2 regions of the Bacillus sp. NEAU-Y102 genome follow, and region 1 is predicted to be linked to the other one. Evidence: riboswitches for the same ligand, from Rfam matches in the RefSeq annotation. Region 1 holds a riboswitch; the other holds the start of a gene.
The links. Region 1 has a riboswitch for FMN ahead of ribD (bifunctional diaminohydroxyphosphoribosylaminopyrimidine deaminase/5-amino-6-(5-phosphoribosylamino)uracil reductase RibD). Riboswitches for the same ligand answer to the same signal wherever they lie in the genome.
Positions count from the first base shown of each region.

Region 2: another riboswitch for FMN. It lies ahead of ACYFX0_RS06770 (ECF transporter S component); the one in region 1 lies ahead of ribD (bifunctional diaminohydroxyphosphoribosylaminopyrimidine deaminase/5-amino-6-(5-phosphoribosylamino)uracil reductase RibD).

Region 1 is NZ_JBTWFK010000001.1:1,032,920-1,041,982, forward strand. It holds gene ACYFX0_RS05095 (Na+/H+ antiporter family protein) at 1-14, shown strand, start outside; gene ACYFX0_RS05100 (LacI family DNA-binding transcriptional regulator) at 39-902, opposite strand; gene ACYFX0_RS05105 (GNAT family N-acetyltransferase) at 1,002-1,484, opposite strand; gene ACYFX0_RS05110 (alpha/beta hydrolase) at 1,566-2,489, shown strand; gene ACYFX0_RS05115 (DUF2552 family protein) at 2,500-2,745, opposite strand; gene ACYFX0_RS05120 (CDGSH iron-sulfur domain-containing protein) at 2,885-3,091, shown strand; FMN riboswitch at 3,282-3,425, shown strand; gene ribD (bifunctional diaminohydroxyphosphoribosylaminopyrimidine deaminase/5-amino-6-(5-phosphoribosylamino)uracil reductase RibD) at 3,731-4,843, shown strand; gene ribE (riboflavin synthase) at 4,825-5,469, shown strand; gene ribBA (bifunctional 3,4-dihydroxy-2-butanone 4-phosphate synthase/GTP cyclohydrolase II) at 5,482-6,675, shown strand; gene ribH (6,7-dimethyl-8-ribityllumazine synthase) at 6,694-7,155, shown strand; gene ACYFX0_RS05145 (hypothetical protein) at 7,178-7,498, opposite strand; gene bioB (biotin synthase) at 7,681-8,679, opposite strand; gene bioC (malonyl-ACP O-methyltransferase BioC) at 8,681-9,063, opposite strand, start outside.
Region 2 is NZ_JBTWFK010000002.1:68,958-78,020, forward strand. It holds gene recQ (ATP-dependent DNA helicase RecQ) at 1-1,525, opposite strand, end outside; gene ACYFX0_RS06760 (YpbB family protein) at 1,515-2,576, opposite strand; gene ACYFX0_RS06765 (ferredoxin) at 2,876-3,124, shown strand; gene ACYFX0_RS06770 (ECF transporter S component) at 3,244-3,822, opposite strand; FMN riboswitch at 3,985-4,124, opposite strand; gene ACYFX0_RS06775 (hypothetical protein) at 4,373-5,059, shown strand; gene ACYFX0_RS06780 (peptidoglycan DD-metalloendopeptidase family protein) at 5,213-5,827, opposite strand; gene ACYFX0_RS06785 (cob(I)yrinic acid a,c-diamide adenosyltransferase) at 5,914-6,495, opposite strand; gene resE (sensor histidine kinase ResE) at 6,632-8,407, opposite strand; gene resD (DNA-binding response regulator ResD) at 8,407-9,063, opposite strand, start outside.

The sequences.
Region 1 (9,063 bases):
CAATTACATTATAAAAAGGTGCGTATAAAACGCACCTTTTACTTTTTTATTTTTCCTTTTAATTGTTGAAAAGCTACTTTTCCGTTATCTTTGACATAGCTTTCAATTGCCGGTAGTGATGAACCTATCCATTCACACTCTATGCTCCCATTCGGTCCAACAATTTTTAATTTATCTGGTACATGTATATTTACAAATCTTGCTGACCGAATTAACTCAATAGCAATCTGATCACTTGAAGTTACAATTCCATCTATATACGGATTGTTTCGCAATAATGTAATAAATTGTTTATTTGTATACCCTTGTACACATTCTTCTCGATAAGAGATTCCTTCATCCCAAACAGTATCTAAAAAACCTGCTATATGATCTTCCATTTCTTCACTTTCTTCTCCCTCACCGAAATATGCAAGAAAGTGACACCCTTTCTCTTTTAATAAAGAAACAGCCCTCTGTCCACTTTCATAATAATTTCCATGTGATTGTTGCTCATCAATCACAACAAACGGAAATGGAATTTCTCCTATACTTTTAAAAACGGATTTTGTTAAAATAACACCTGCAACGTTATTCTCCTTCAACATATATATGTATCTATCTTTATTCTCTATATTACAAACAATGATTTGATATCCTTCTTTATATGCTATTTCCTCAATACAATGTAGCAAAGTGATGTTTGATGGGTCATATAGATTATCTACAAGTAATGCAATTATCGTTGAATTCTCTTTAAATAGTGGCTTCGCTGCACTGTTTGGCCTATAACGTAATTCTTCAATTGCTTCCTTTACTTGTTTTACTGTGTCCTCATGAACATATCCTTTTTCATTAATAACTCGTGAAACGGTTGCGACTGAAACACCTGCCAATTTTGCAACATCACGTATAGTTGCCACATCGTCACCCCTTAATATGGTAATAGATTACAATTTTACGGTAACCTAAATTACACTATCCGTCAAGATTAATAACTCATATTTCTGAAAATTGTTACATCATTTCACTAAACGATACTCCAACTGAATTTCATGTAAAATTGGGATATTATCATATCCAATACGTGGAATTTCTTTCTTTATTTTTCTTGCCTCCTCTACCGCATTCACATATAAATTAGTCATTACAAAATTACGTTTTTGGTAAAATCGTAACGCATTCATATTATCATTTGTTGTAATAAGACAAACCTGCCTGCACCGTTCTTCTTCTGCAACTTGCAATACACAATCCACAAGCTTCTTCCCTATTCCTTTTCTTTCTTCAATACTATCTAACGATATAATTTCACACATATTTCCAGTCACTTCATACGTTATAATTCCGATTATTCTGTCATTAGAAAACGCAACAAATCCTGGCAACTCTTCTAATTGATGCCCCTTACCACGTGAAACCATCAATGAACTTCCCCAGTTCTCACACATAAACATTCGAATTGTTTCTTTCATCGTTGGCGTAATTTTTTGTATATGCACCATTTCCTATTTCTCCCCTTTTATATCATTGTGATACAATATAAGTGTATCACATGTAACGGTATTTGGAGGATGAGGTAAAGTATGAAACGTTTTTTTGCAGCATTGTTTACTGTACTAGGTGCGATAACAGCCCTTGGGATTTTCTTTACAAATAAAGTGATGTATTTAAAGAAAAAAACAGAGGAAGAAGTACTCGAAAGAGAAACGAAAAAACATTTTCGTATAGAAGATTTTGATGCTCTTCATAAAGAAGAAATTCATATTCCTTCACAATTCGGATATGATCTTCACGGATATTACATTCCTGCTGGTCATTCCAATAAGTTTATGATTTTTTGTCACGGCGTAACTGTAAATAAAATGAACTCTGTAAAATATGCAAGGTTATTTTTAAACAGAGGGTATAATGTCGTTATTTATGATCATCGTCGTCATGGTAAAACTGGCGGAAAAACAACAAGCTATGGATACTATGAAAAACATGATTTAAAATCTGTAGTTGACTGGCTAAAAAGTCGCTTTGGAACAAATATAACACTCGGTATTCATGGTGAATCTATGGGAGCTGCAACACTTCTTCAATACGCAGGACTTGTAGAAGATGGTGCTGATTTCTATATTGCAGATTGTCCTTTCTCTGATTTTCACGGACAATTACAGCACCGTTTAAAGGTTGAATTCCATTTACCAAAATGGCCTTTATTACCTTTAGCAAATGCTTTTTTAAAAGTGCGTGACGGTTATACGATTCGCGAAGTTTCACCAATTGATTGTATAAAAAATATTAACAATCCCGTCCTCTTTATTCATAGTAAAGATGATGATTATATTTTAGCTGATATGACGAAATCACTATATGAAGCAAAAGAAAACAATAAACAACTTTATATTGCAGAACGTGGTGCACACGCTTGCTCTTATAACGAAAATAAAGAAGAGTACGAAGCAGCCATCGATCAATTTTTAAACACATATGTGAAAGAAACAAAAAACAGGCTTGCATAAGCCTGTTTTTTTATTGCGCTAAAACGTCTGTAACTTGTTCCATATTTTCAGAAATCCATTGCATTGCATCATCTAACGTTGGGAATTCTGTCGTTTGAAATGTTACTTCATCTTGAAGTAACCAAACATCCTTTGCCTCTTGCCCTACACCTGCAATGGACCAATGTAACAAACTATATGGATGATTATCATTCAAAAATGATGCCCACGTGCGCTCATTTGCAATGTTTCGTAATGTATGTAATTGTTTATCCATCTCTCGTCACCTTACTCTAGTCAGTTATGAAAACTATTATAACACTCTCTTCTTTCTCAAACAAAGTGCTCTTTTTATATTGTCAAGCACTTCCCTTGATTATATGATGAAATTAAGCGTTTGGGAAGGAGGGATAACGTTGGCAAAAGTACAAATTAAAGTAAATGATAATGGCTCTTTTCGCGTTACAGGGGACGTGGAATTAGTCGACTCACAAGGGAATGTATTCCCAGCAAAACCGGCATTTTCTTTATGCCGTTGTGGTTTATCAAAAAATATGCCTTATTGCGACGCTTCGCATAAAGGTAAATTCGAGTCTGTTGTTAGAGCACCAGAGGCAGAATAATTTTACATGTGACATGCACATTTTTTTGTGCATGTTTTTTCTTTTTAGCAACTCCGTTATATCCCTTCTCCTTACAACATTTCTAATACTTTTATTTCCATTCCAGCCCACATATATTTTCACACAATTCTTCACATTCGAATATTTTTTACTAGCCTTTTATTTTTTTTGTGCTATAATTTGAGCAAACAGCATCCTTCGGGGTCGGGTGAAATTCCCAACCGGCGGTGATGAAGTGAAAACTTCTAAGTCCGTGACCCGTTTTCAACTCGAAAACGGTGGATCTAGTGAAACTCTAGGGCCGACAGTATAGTCTGGATGGGAGAAGGATATGTTTCTAGTTTTTTATATAGTGAATACACTTTTATTTCAGTATGCATATTTTTAAAGATTCATTTTGATTCTTTATATATGTTTAATTTTCTATACTTATTTTTTATACTGAAATAAAAAGAGACAACTAGCGTTTAAAAATTCGATATTTTGCTAGGTTTTTTCCTTATGCAGAAATATCAATTATCGTTAGGTTTCTTTCCTATGCTTTCGTATTCAAACTATATTTCTAGAAATCACGTCTCCCAAACCCCAAGGATATTAAATCCTTGGGGTTTTTTGATTTTTTTAGGAGAGGTGAAGAAAATGACAGATCAAGAATATATGAGGATTGCCCTGCAGTTAGCAGAAGGAACATCAGGACAAACAAGTCCAAATCCTATGGTTGGTGCTGTTGTTGTAAAAGATGGAAACATCGTTGGTATGGGGGCTCATTTACGAGCTGGTGAAGAACACGCAGAAGTTCATGCCCTTCAAATGGCTGGTCAGAACGCCAAAGACGCTACCGTTTATGTAACACTGGAACCGTGTAGCCACTTTGGAAAAACACCACCTTGTTGTGAATTGCTCATCGAAAAAGGAGTTAAGCGTGTGGTAATTGCTACTCCCGATTGTAATCCGCTCGTTTCTGGTAACGGAAAAAGAAGATTAGAGGAAGCTAGAATTGAAGTAACTACCGGTGTTCTTGAAGCAGAAGCAGTTTTATTAAATCGCTACTTTTTTCACTACATGAAAACGAAACGCCCTTTTGTAACAATCAAAACAGCGATGAGCTTAGATGGAAAAACAGCAACTGTAACTGGTGAAAGTAAGTGGATTACAGGTGAAGAAGCACGTGCTGATGTTCACCAATATCGCCATACACATGATGCAATTCTTGTTGGAGTGAATACAGTTATAGCTGATAATCCTCATTTAACAACAAGAATTCCAAATGGTGGGAAACATCCTATTCGCGTTGTTTTAGATACCCATTTACGAACGCCACCATCTTCTCATGTTATAACAGATGGTTTAGCACCGACATGGATTATTGTCGGTAAGGATGTAAAGAAAGAGAAGATATCTTCTTATAATTCTAAAAATATAGCTATATTCCAAATGGAAACGAAGCATATAGAAATCGAGGACCTTCTTTCCTTTCTTGGAGAGAAACAAATTCTTTCTCTATTCGTTGAAGGTGGCCAATCAATTCATGCAAGTTTCTTAAAAACAAACAATTTCAATGAAATTGTAACCTATATAAGCCCGAAATTAATTGGTGGAAAAGATGCTCCTACTTTATTTGGAGGAAATGGTTTTTCAAAATTACAAGATGCGCTTTCCTTGAAAATTCAAGAGATGAAACAAATTGGTGATGATATAAAAATCGTTGCGAATGCCCGAAACGAGGTGACGGAATGTTTACAGGAATTGTAGAAGAATTAGGAACGATAGCAAACATGCAACAAAGCGGAGAAGCGATGAAATTAACGATTCATGCAAAGAAAATTTTATCAGATGTTCACTTAGGTGATAGTATCGCAGTTAACGGTATTTGCTTAACTGTAACAAACTTTACAACTACTTCATTTACAGTTGATGCAATGCCTGAAACGATGCAGTCGACATCGCTTCGCATGCTTAAACCCCACTCTAAAGTAAATTTAGAGCGGGCAATGTCTGCAAATGGAAGATTCGGTGGACATTTCGTTTCAGGACATATTGATGGCATCGGAACGATTTTAACTAAAAAACAACATTACAATGCCGTCTATTATAAAATAGCAATTTCTGATGAATTGCTACACTATTGTTTGCATAAAGGGTCCATTGCTGTTGATGGAACGAGTTTAACGATATTTGATATAGACGAAGCTTCCATAACGATTTCACTCATCCCGCACACAGTAAGCGAATCTGTCATTGGAGAAAAAAATGCCGGAGATATCGTAAATATTGAGTGTGACATGATTGGTAAATATATCGAACGCTTTATTACTAAACCTGCAAAACGAGTAGGTTCAATGACCGAAAGTTTTTTACAAGAAAACGGATTTCTATAAGGGGGAAGCACAATGTTTCATCGTATTGAAGAAGCTCTAGAAGATTTAAAACAAGGTAAAGTCGTTATCGTATGTGATGATGAAAACCGAGAAAATGAAGGCGACTTTATTGCTTTAGCAGAGTACATTACACCGGAAACAATTAATTTTATGATTACACATGGTCGTGGTCTCGTTTGTGTACCGATTACGGAAGGATACGCAGAACGTCTACAATTAGAACCAATGGTATCTCATAATACAGATTCACATCATACTGCGTTTACAGTGAGCATTGACCATGTTTCTACAACAACAGGGATTAGCGCTCACGAACGTGCAACTACGATACAAGAATTGTTAAATCCCGCATCAAAAGGCACTGATTTCAATCGACCTGGACATATCTTTCCATTAATTGCGAAAGAAGGCGGTGTCCTGCGTCGTGCAGGTCATACAGAAGCCGCTGTTGATTTAGCAAAGCTATGCGGTGCCGAACCAGCTGGAGTTATTTGCGAGATTATAAATGAGGACGGCACGATGGCACGTGTACCTGATTTAATAGAATGCGCAAAACAATTTGATATAAAAATGATTACAATAGAAGATTTAATTGCTTACCGCCGCCATCATGAAACACTTGTGACGAGAGAGGTGGAAATTACATTACCTACAGATTTCGGTACTTTCCACGCAATTGGCTATTCTAACTCATTAGATACGAAAGAACATATCGCACTTGTAAAAGGTGATATTTCAATAGGTGAACCGGTACTTGTGCGTGTTCATTCTGAATGCTTAACAGGAGATGTATTCGGTTCACATCGCTGCGATTGCGGACCACAACTCCATGCAGCACTTGCTCAAATTGAGCGTGAAGGAAAAGGTGTTCTTCTTTATATGAGACAAGAAGGAAGAGGCATTGGGCTTCTTAATAAGCTTCGTGCTTATAAATTACAAGAAGAAGGATTCGATACTGTAGAAGCAAATGAAAAACTCGGCTTCCCTGCTGATCTTCGTGATTACGGTATCGGTGCACAAATATTAAAAGATTTAGGTTTACAAAGTTTACGATTATTAACGAATAACCCAAGAAAAATTGCTGGCTTACAAGGTTACGATTTAGAAGTAGTCGAGCGTGTACCGTTGCAAATGCCAGCAAAAGAAGAGAATAAATCGTATTTACAAACGAAAGTAAACAAATTAGGACACTTACTAAACTTATAATTAAAGGAGAGATTTATTATGGTATTCGAAGGTCATTTGGTTGGTACAGGATTAAAAGTTGGAGTTGTTGTTGGACGTTTTAATGAATTTATTACAAGTAAGTTACTTGGCGGCGCTTTAGACGGATTAAAGCGTCACGGTGTAGAAGAAAATGATATTGATGTTGCTTGGGTTCCTGGTGCATTTGAAATTCCTTTAATCGCTAAAAAGATGGCTAGTAGCGGAAAGTATGATGCTGTTATTACATTAGGTACTGTAATCCGAGGTGCTACAACTCACTACGATTACGTTTGTAATGAAGTAGCAAAAGGTGTTGCGTCTTTATCACTACAAATGGACATCCCAGTTATTTTCGGCGTATTAACGACAGAAACAATTGAACAAGCGATTGAACGCGCAGGTACGAAAGCTGGTAATAAAGGATATGAATCAGCTGTTGCTGCAATTGAAATGGCTCACTTATCAAAACAATGGGCATAAAAAAAGAGGCTGCGGCCTCTTTTTATTTTTTCACCTTTTTTTGTACATCTTTTATTAATTCATTCATCGTTTTTCCTTCTGTTTTTATATGAAGAGCTTGTGCTGTTCTCCATACATTCTCTCTTTTTTTCGCTTCTTCTATAATAGTAATTTCTTTTCTAACTTCCTTTAAATCTTTTCCTTCCGTTTTCAATCCAAAATGTTCAGCTTTCGTTCGAAAGTGTTGTTCGATTCTTTGTTGCATCTCTTTTTGTTCAGGATTTTCAGCAGCCTTAACTGGATCAGAACTTATTGCTTTTATTAAAATTAAACAAGTCATAATCGCTAATATGTATTTGTACATGTAAAATCCTCCAACCCAATATAAATTACATATTTACTATGTACAACTAGGGCTTGGAAAATTCGTCCACAAAAATTCTTTTTTTCGCTCAAAAACCAATAATACCAAGCGTTCACAACTATTTATTACATTTTATTTACAAAAAAAGCAAACCCTTTTACAAGTTTGCTTTTTCATCTATCTTATAATGCACATTCTTCAATCTCAAATCCTAAATCTGCAATCATACCCCAGTCCGCAGTCGGCTCTTGTCCAGCTGTCGTTAAGTAGTCCCCGACAAAAATAGAATTTGCTGCAAATAAACCGATTGGCTGTACAGAACGTAAATTGATTTCACGTCCTCCTGAAATACGAATTTCTTTTGTTGGGTTTACAAAACGCATCATTGCCAGTACTTTTAAACATTCTACTGGCGTTAACTCTTTTTGCCCTTCAAGAGGTGTCCCCTTTACAGCAACAAGGAAATTACAAGGGATAGAATCTGCATCTATACGTTGTAATTCAAATGCAATTTCAGCACGCTCTTCAATTGTTTCTCCCATGCCAAAAATCGCTCCAGAGCATGGTGAAATACCAGCTTGTTTCGCTTTTTGAACTGTATCAACACGATCATCATACGTATGCGTTGAACAAATACTATCGTAATTATTTGCATGTGTATTTAAGTTGTGGTTATAACGATGCACGCCTGCTTCCGCTAAACGTCCTGCTTGATCTTCATTTAAGAAACCTAAACAACAACAAATCTTCAAGTCTGTCGTTTCACGAATTTCCTTAACTGCTCCAATTACGTGATTTACCTCTTTATCCGTCGGACGACGACCAGACGCTACAATACAATATGTACCTGCTTTACGGCGTATTGCTTCATGTGCCCCTTCTACAATTTTCTCCTGCGTTAACCATGCATATTTATCAATTGGTGCTTCTGAAATAATAGACTGTGAGCAATATCCACAATCTTCAGGACATAATCCAGATTTCGTATTAATAATCATATTCAATTTTACTTTCTTACCAAAGTGATGATGGCGAATAATGTAAGCTGCATTCATAATTTCTAAAACTTCTGTATCATCAGCTTCTAATATCGCTATTGCATCTTCTTTCGTAATCATCTTTTCTTCCACTACGTCGTATGCAAGTTTTTTCCAATCCCTTTTTGTTTGTACTTGTTTCATTTCATCTCTTCCCCTCTTTTGTTATATGCATAAATAAAGCATGATACGTTGCCATTATCCCTTCATTTCCCGTGAAGTCTCTTTCGTATATGCGCAGCATCGCACGAAAGAGTGAGGGACTTTGACAATATGATCCTTCATTGCTATTAGTTGCTCCTACTTTTCGAATAGAATGCAGAAACTCCTTAACTTCTGTAAAACTCTCTATGTAACATGTTTCAGAAACATGCACATCCCCTGTTTCTATCTTACATATATGAAGCAACTGATCTTTTGAATAAAAACGTTGACCAATCGATGTTTCATTTTTTATATTTCTTTCTTCTTTCGCACGTTGGAACGAAGCATGCAATTCTTGAAATGTTTCATGTCCAAACGTTGAAA
Region 2 (9,063 bases), on a different contig from region 1:
CCTCCATCTTTTCTAGGCCGAAAAGCTTTTGTAACTCTGTTTCCCAATTATAGTCGAAATCCGATTGTTGCGCTCGTCTTTTTTTATAATCTTCTTTTGTAATACCGCAATAATCGCAGCAATTATTTAACTCTTTCTCTTTCCTATAACCGAACTGTTGCAGCACATATTCACGTCTACATCCTTTAACTCGTATCCATGACTTCATATTTTCTAATTCACTATATTTATTACGCAACCTTATTTCTACTTCAGCTATTAATCGGTTCATAATTTCATCTGACAAACCCTCTAATAATAATCTTCGTTGTTGTATAATTCCAACCTGTTCGAGATGATAACGAACGAAACGCCAATATTGCTCATTAAATCTTGCTGCATTATAACAAATTTCTTCTACATCTTCTATTGGTAATTCTTTCGTTTGAAACATTCTTTCTTGTAGTAAAGAAAATAAAAATTGTATTTGCGACTTACTTGGCAATTCATCCTCAATGATTGAAAGTGGTAAATCATGATCCAACGGACTACACAATAAAATAGCTATACTCGGTTTGCCATCTCTTCCAGCTCTTCCGATTTCTTGTAAGTAAGAAGCTATATTAGTTGGATAATGAAAATGAATAATATATTGCGTATTCGCCTTATTTACCCCCATACCAAATGCACTTGTACATATTACAAGCTGCAATTGATCGTTCATAAACTGCTGTTGAATTAACATACGCTCTTCATGTTCCATACCACCATGATAAAAAGCTACACCAGTAACACCTTTCCCTCTCAAGTATTCCGTTAACCTTTCTGTCCACGCTCTACTTGAACAATATACAATCCCCGGCCCTTGTAAATACATCACCTGCTCCAAAAGCGCCTCTTTCTTTTCTTCTATCGTCTCTACAAATTGCACCTCCATTGCAATATTAGGACGGTCAATAGAGTATACATGTTCCGCGGCACCCTTTAAATTTAAACTGTCTGCGATATCTTGCAGTACCCCTTTTGTCGCTGTGGCTGTCAATGCTAACACTGTAGGAGAACCAATATTTTCAATAACTACATTTAGTTTCTTATAGTCCGGTCTAAAATCATAACCCCATTGAGAAATACAATGAGCCTCATCAACAACAAATAATGAAATATGAATTTTCTTCAATTCCCTAATTAATAACTCCGACTGTAACATCTCTGGTGAAACAAAAATAAATTTATATGAAGATAATTTTTTCATCGCTTCTCTTTTTTCATTTAATGTCCGAAAACTATTAAATGCTATCACTCGGTTTTTCACAACATACTTTAATTGTGTCACTTGATCTTCCATTAAAGATAATAACGGCGATACAACAAGCACTGTTCCTTCTCGCATAAGCCCCGGAAACTGATAGCACATAGACTTTCCTCTTCCAGTCGGAAGCATTGCTATCACATCTTTTCCTTCTAATAAATCTGTAATAACTCCTTTTTGACCTGGACGAAATTCAGAATATCCAAACCACTTATATAAATATTCTTCAAGTTTCATTTACACCCTCCATCCGCGCTAATACAAGACGAACTTCAAAATAAGAGATATCTTCTCCAATCGCTTGTTTCAAAACACGTAACTTCCGCGTTTGCAATGCTTCAATTACTTTTATTACTTTGTCTATCTTTTCTTTTTCCATAAACATTTCAATAGAAAAATCTTTTTCTCGCAAAGCAATTTCAACAAAATGATCTTCTATCGTTGCAACCTTCAAATTCCGAATCGTTGCTATTTCTTCTAAAGAACGCCCTTGTCTCCAAAAATTATATGTTTTTTTCGTGGATAAACTAAATAGTTCAGCTCTCTCATTTGGATAAGATATAATTTCAGCTAATAGCGGAAATTCATTTTCTTTATCACGAACTTCTTGTATAAAGAAATGCATCGTACCCCAAAATAAAAAATACACCCTGAACATATCTTGTTTCGTAATTTCTGCTAATTGTTGCAATGTACAACCAATCCGTTCATAACCCGTTAGTCGATATGTTACAATCGTCGCTTCTATCGCATTACTTTTTTCTAAAAGATTATGTACTTCCGTCCACAGTTTTCTCGCCAATTCACTTCTCTTATATGGCCTTCCTGTTAGAAAACGTTTCACCCACATCATTATTTCTGTATCTTGTTGAATCGGGATAAACTTAGTATTATTCTGTTGTAAATTTGATATAGTTTGAATAATCAATGAAAATCTTTTCCAAAATGTTTCACCTAATTCTCCATAATGTAAACCATGCAAATGCGCTGGAAAAGCATAAACTTCCTCCCATTTATGTAACTGCGTTTTACCCTTAGGTGTTAACACATATGTATTTTCATGTATTTCTTGAATAAAATCTGCTTGCAACAACTTTACAACTTCACCATCATAGTCATTTCTATTTAATGATTTATATATTCCGAACAAAAAAGAAATTCTAAACATATTTCCATCTTGTAAAGTTTGCGAAGAACGTTTGCCCTTTAGTAAATAATAAATAGATGAAACGGTTCTTTCACCATTCAATTGTTTTAAACAATGCAACAAAGTATATTGTATTTGCATGACCGCTTCCACCTTCCAATCTTAACTTCATTCTTTTCAGTACAATTACACTATCTACTGTCGCTCATTAAACTTATCATAATAAGAACTATATACTTGTATATATTCTATTGTATCAAACGAAATCATATTTACGTATTTTGAAAATCTTATGACATAATTCAAAAATAAGTTGACACTCTAATTGATAAGCATTATCATTATAATTTTATGTTGAAAAGTTTTACAAACCGTTTTACAATAAGGTTATAATTTTTATGGCAAGCTTTTCACATACATATTATCAGGAGGGAAAAAAGATGGCAAAATATACAATCGTTGATAAAGATACTTGTATTGCATGTGGTGCTTGTGGCGCTGCTGCACCAGACATTTATGACTATGATGATGAAGGTATTGCATTTGTAACATTAGACGATAACCAAGGTATCGTTGAAATTCCAGATGTATTAATTGAAGATATGATGGATGCATTCGAAGGCTGTCCAACTGACTCAATTAAAGTTGCTGACGAATCATTCGACGGAGACGCTTTAAAATTTGAATAGTCTTTTATTAACTTCAAAAAATGCCCCTCATATTGATGAGGGGCATTTTTTGTATCTAAATTTTATTTTCCTTAATAAAAAACCATTAGTAGTTCCACACTACTAATGGTTTATATATATTATGCATTTTTCATTTTTGCAAACACCCATACTTTCAGGCGTGAGAATAATGCCACAAATACAATTGTTACAACAATTCCTTTAATTAAATTAAATGGTAAGATTGCCGTTACAACCGTTGTTCTTATAGCTTCGCTAGACATAGCTGGTGAATTTAAAAACCAAGTGTACGCCGGGAATATGATGATGTAGTTTAATACACTCATAATAAGTGCCATTGTAATTGTCCCTAGCATTAACCCTGTCGTTAAACTCTTCACAGTACGATACTTTCTAAATAAGAAAGCTGCTGGTCCAATAAATAAACATCCTGCAATAAAGTTTGCAATTTCTCCAACTGGTACTCCCGTTAAACTTCCTTGAATCCCGTAATGTAAAATGTTCTTTATTGCCTCTACAATCACTCCAGCTACTGGTCCAAAGATAATTGCTGCAATTAGAGCTGGTACATCACTAAAATCAATTTTCAAAAATGGCGGAAGCCCTGGGAACGGGAAATCTAACATCATTAGTAAATATGCAATACTACTTAGCATCGCTACACTCACCATCTGCACCACACTGTTTTTTTGTTTCATCTTTCTCTCTCCTTTTCCATCGATCTTCTCATGGAAAGTGGAAAGGTTCTGCTATGCCTATTTTTTCATAGAACGAAAAAACCCTTTGTGTTTTACACAAAGGGAGAATTTAAGGCACATCAAACAGACGTTCAAATCCATATCTTTTTTGAACGCTTGAACCTCCATCTTCTCCCATCCAGACTGTACTGTCGGCTTTGGAATCACACCAAATCCTGCCTTAACGGCTCGCGGGCTTAGAACAAAATCATAAATAGTTCATCACCGCCGGTCGGGATTTTCACCCTGCCCCGAAGATAGACCGATATTCTATTTTCCCCTTCATTATACAACAACCTCATAACATTGTGAACAAAAAAATTGTAACTTATTTAAAATTAGTTATTTATTTTTCGTAACAATAAATAAATTGCGAGATATTTTACAATACAATCCATATTTTTTATTATTCGGCATTTCTCTTTTGAATTACCTAGTCATATATAATTAAAAGTGATAAGATATTGAATTGTTAAGATAAGAACATTTTCTGAGTTATGGAGGAAATGTCATGAAAAAAGAAAAGAGACATTCTATTCGAGAAGCAATGAAAAAAAACTTAAGAAAAGAATACTTTTACTTAAAAAAAGAATTACTTTTCTACTGCCCAATTGATTTAGGCACATTCTCAAACGAGACATACTATGCTACTTTCGATGAAGATGGCATCAGTATTTATCAGTATGATAAAAAAACAGAAAGTAAATTAAAATTGTGTGAGCGTCATCCGTGGAAAAGTTGGAGTAAAGTGAAGATTGATCACTATTTGACAACTTCTCAATTTATTTTTCAGGGTGAGCGAAATTGGATCTTATCCCTTTTTCAAAAAGGAAAAGAAGCTCAAAGAATTATTGAAGAGCATACATCTTTACAAACAGAAGTTGTTTCCCGCTCTTTCTTAAAAAAACTTCCTGGTTTTCGTTCTAATACACCACTGAATAAATACATCGGTAGCATTTGTTACACTGCACTTATTGCATTTTTATTAAAATGGATGATTCCATTTCAAGCACCACAAATCGCCCTGTATTCTATTTCGATTGGTTGTATGCTTCTTGGCCTACTTTGTTTGACAATCGGTTTAATTGAACCGACTATCGTACTGTTTCGAACAAAAGAGAAAACAAGAACAAAAGTTTTTTACTTATATAGCTATTTAGCTATTTCTGGATTTATATGTGTCTTTATTTTTTGGTAAAAGAAGCCGTCCCAAAATAAATTTTGGGACGGTTTTCTTTTAGATATAAATACTCTAATTCACTCAATACTTCTAGCAGAAGCGCCCATATAATTTCATTTACATTGAACCTTATTTAAGAATATTCAAAGTTTAATTTTTGAGACGTTGCCTTTACTTAACATATAATTGTTGATTAGGATAAATTAGCTCTTGCTGCAATCCATTTTTTTCTTTAATTTCCTTAAGTGTCATACTAAATTTCCGTGCAATACTAACTAAAGTATCCCCTTTTTGTACGACATATAATGATGAAGAAACAACTTCATTTCTTTGTTCACTTAAAACAAGCAATGGGTTCATCGCATTCTTTTTCGCCATCGTCCATCTTCCTTGATGAAGTTCTAGATGTAAGTGTGCACCTCGCGATTCTCCCGTGTTCCCTACTTCTCCAATTTTTTCACCTTTTGAAATATAATCTCCTTGACCCACATATCTCTTATTTAAATGTGCATATACAGCCTCATATTCTCCGTGTTTAATAAATACAACATTTCCATAACTACTTGAATAATAAGACTTCGTTACCTTACCATCTTGGATAGCTGCCACAGGCGTTCCAATCGGTGCAGCTACATCAATACCATAGTGTTTTCCATGCCTTGTCCCAAAATAATCACTTATCTGACCTTCAACAGGCCATGTCCATCGATTTTCTTCTGCATAAACATGTAATTGAGATACAAACAGTATACTCAATAACATGACTCCGCATTTTAAAACTTTCATATACATCCTCCGTTTTCTAATTACCAACATACCTTCTCTATTTTGGTATATTACAGAAAAAAGTATACAAAAAAAAAGAAAGTGAATTACTCCACTTCCTTCTCTTTCTTATCACGAAAAACTAATGCACTACGGTTATACTCCACATCTTTCACTTGTAATCGGGCATTTATTACTCTAGCTACTGCAAATAAATAGTCAGATAATCTATTTACATACTTTAGAACAACTTCATTTATTTCTCCTTCTTTTTGTAAGGACACGATACATCGTTCTGCTCGCCTTACAACTGTACGTGCAATATGAATAGCAGCTGCCGACTCGCTTCCACCTGGTAAAATAAAGCGCTCTAGCGGCGGTGCTTCTTCTATATACAAATCAATCTTTCTTTCTAAGCTTTCAACCATCTCAATTGTCACCTTATAAGGAATTTTTTGTTCCACTATTGCCAAGTCTCCTCCGCAATCAAATAGCTCATGTTGAATATTTTCGAGCTCATTGTAAATATCTCTATAAGTCCCGCCTTGAAGCTTAGTCATTGCATATCCGATATGAGAATTCGCCTCGTCTATTGTTCCATACGCTTCCACACGGATATCATCTTTATCAACCCTACCGCCTATTACACTTGTCGTTCCTTTATCTCCTGTTTTTGTATATAATTTCATTTCTTCACAGCACCTCTCTTGTTATTCTTTATTCGAGCAACATAGAAAAAAGTTCTACCATTCTTTATTTAATTGAGTTTACAAAAAAATAAAAAACAGCAGAACTTTATTCATTATCAACTTTAAAAACACATATCTAAATTATACGATTCGGTAAATATACAGAGAATGTAGTTCCTTCTCCAACAACACTTGAAACAGAAATTTTACCATCATGACCTTGAACAATATTTTTCGCAATCGCAAGCCCGAGTCCTGTTCCACCCTTTTTCCCACGTGTTCTTGCTTTATCAGCTTTATAGAAACGATCAAATAAAAATGGAATATCCTCTTCTGGAATGCCTGCACCCGAATCTTGTACTTCAAAAATGAGGCCATTATTTTTCGAATCAATTACAAGCGTTACATGTCCGCCTGCGTTTGTATGACGTATTGCGTTATCAATTAAATTCGTCAATACTTGCTCCATACGATCTGCATCAAACGGGTATTGTTCAATTGAATCTTTGAAATCAACCGTTAACGCGACCTCTTTATCCTTTGCAATCCCTTGGAATTTACGACCTATTTTTTCAACGAAAGGATGAATATCAACTTCACCTATATGTAACTCTACATTACCACTTTCCATGCGTGCTAAATCTAATAATTCATTTACAAGTTTACCTAAACGAACGGATTCATCATAAATGATTTGAACAAACTCATCAATTTCTTCTTTCGTTTGCACAATATCATCTAAAATCGCTTCACTATACCCTTGCAGCATTACCATTGGTGTACGAAGTTCATGCGATACATTCGCAATAAAGTCTTGACGCATCTTTTCAAGACGGCGTTCTTCCGTCATATCTCGCAGTACCGCTACAGCTCCACGAATTTTCGTTTGATTGTAAAGCGGCGTCATAAGAACTACATAGTTCCCTTTTTGTAAATTAATTTCAACAACTTGTTGTTGTTCACTTTCTACAACAAGATGGAATAGTTCCACAAGTTCAGAAGGTAGTTTTTTACTTAGCTCTATCTCTTTTTCTTCTTGCCAAACTTGTAAGAAATGTTCGGCCGGCGGATTAATTACAACGACTTCACCTTCTTGATTTAACGTAATAACCCCATCTGCCATACTACTTAAAATACTAGCTAACTGTTCTTTTTCTTGCTGCAGTGCATTCATATTAAACTTCAACTGTTTCCCCATTTGATTTAAGGCCGTTGCAAGCTCACCAATCTCGTCCTGAGACACCATAGGAGCTTTCGCATCAAACTTCCCACGCGCCACCTCAAAAGCAACTTCACGCATTTTACGGAGTGGTGCTGTAATTCGAGTAGACAAGAAGAATGCAAAGAACGTTGTTAATATAATCGCAATCCCTGCTGATAAGAATATAAAATCAGTCGTTCTCTCCATGCCTTGTATCGGTACTTGTAAAGATTCGTATACGAACACTGCACTTTGATTTTTTGACTGCACTGGTTTTCCGACAATCATAATATCATTTTCAGTGTTTTTATTCTTTCTACTATTAGAGGCTTTTCTAATGTTATTCTTAATTTCTTTTTTGTCTGTGAAAACAGCCGCTAATTCTTTATCTTCTTTCAAATCATCCATTGTAAGAGTGACTAACCCTTCTTGTTTCGGCGAAGATGATATTTCTTTACCATCTTCTACAATAATGATCCTTGAAAGTGAATCAGAGAATTTGTACGCGATATTCTCAATCGTTTTTACATCGGCACCTTCTTCAATTAACTCTGAAACACTTGTTGCAACTTTTTGAAGCCTATCTTCACTCATATCAACATAATATGTTCTAAAAAACTGTGAAAGTAAAATCGCAACAAATCCAAGCACAAACGAAACGAGAAGTAATATAGTCATCCATAACTTCCCTACTACACTTCTCCAAAGCATCAGTCGTTCACAACCTCAAATTTATAACCTACGCCCCAAACGGTAACAATCATCTTCGCAGCATCTGGTGATTTTTTACTTAACTTCTCACGTAAACGTTTTACATGCGTATCAACTGTACGTAAATCTCCGAAGAATTCATATTGCCATACTTCTTTTAACAGTTGCTCACGATCGAATACTTTATCAGGAGCTTTCGCTAAAAATAATAGTAACTCATATTCTTTCGGCGTTAAGTTTACTTCATTACCATCTGCAGTAACACGGTGTGCATCGTTATCAATTGTTAAGTGCGGGAATACAGTAACATCTTTTGTCGTTGTATCTTGTGTAAAGAATGTTGTTGGTACAGCACGACGTAATACCGCTTTCACACGTAGTACGACCTCACGTGGACTAAATGGCTTTACAATATAATCATCTGTTCCAACTTCAAATCCTTGTACTCTATTTACTTCTTCACCTTTTGCTGTCAGCATAATAATTGGTGTCGCTTTCTTCTCACGAACCCCTTTACATACTTCAATGCCATCTTTACCAGGCATCATAAGATCTAATAAGATTAAATCGTAATCATTTTGCAACGCCATTTCTAAAGCTGTATCACCATTATCTGCTTCTTCAATTGTGTATTGTTCTCTTTCTAAGTACATTTT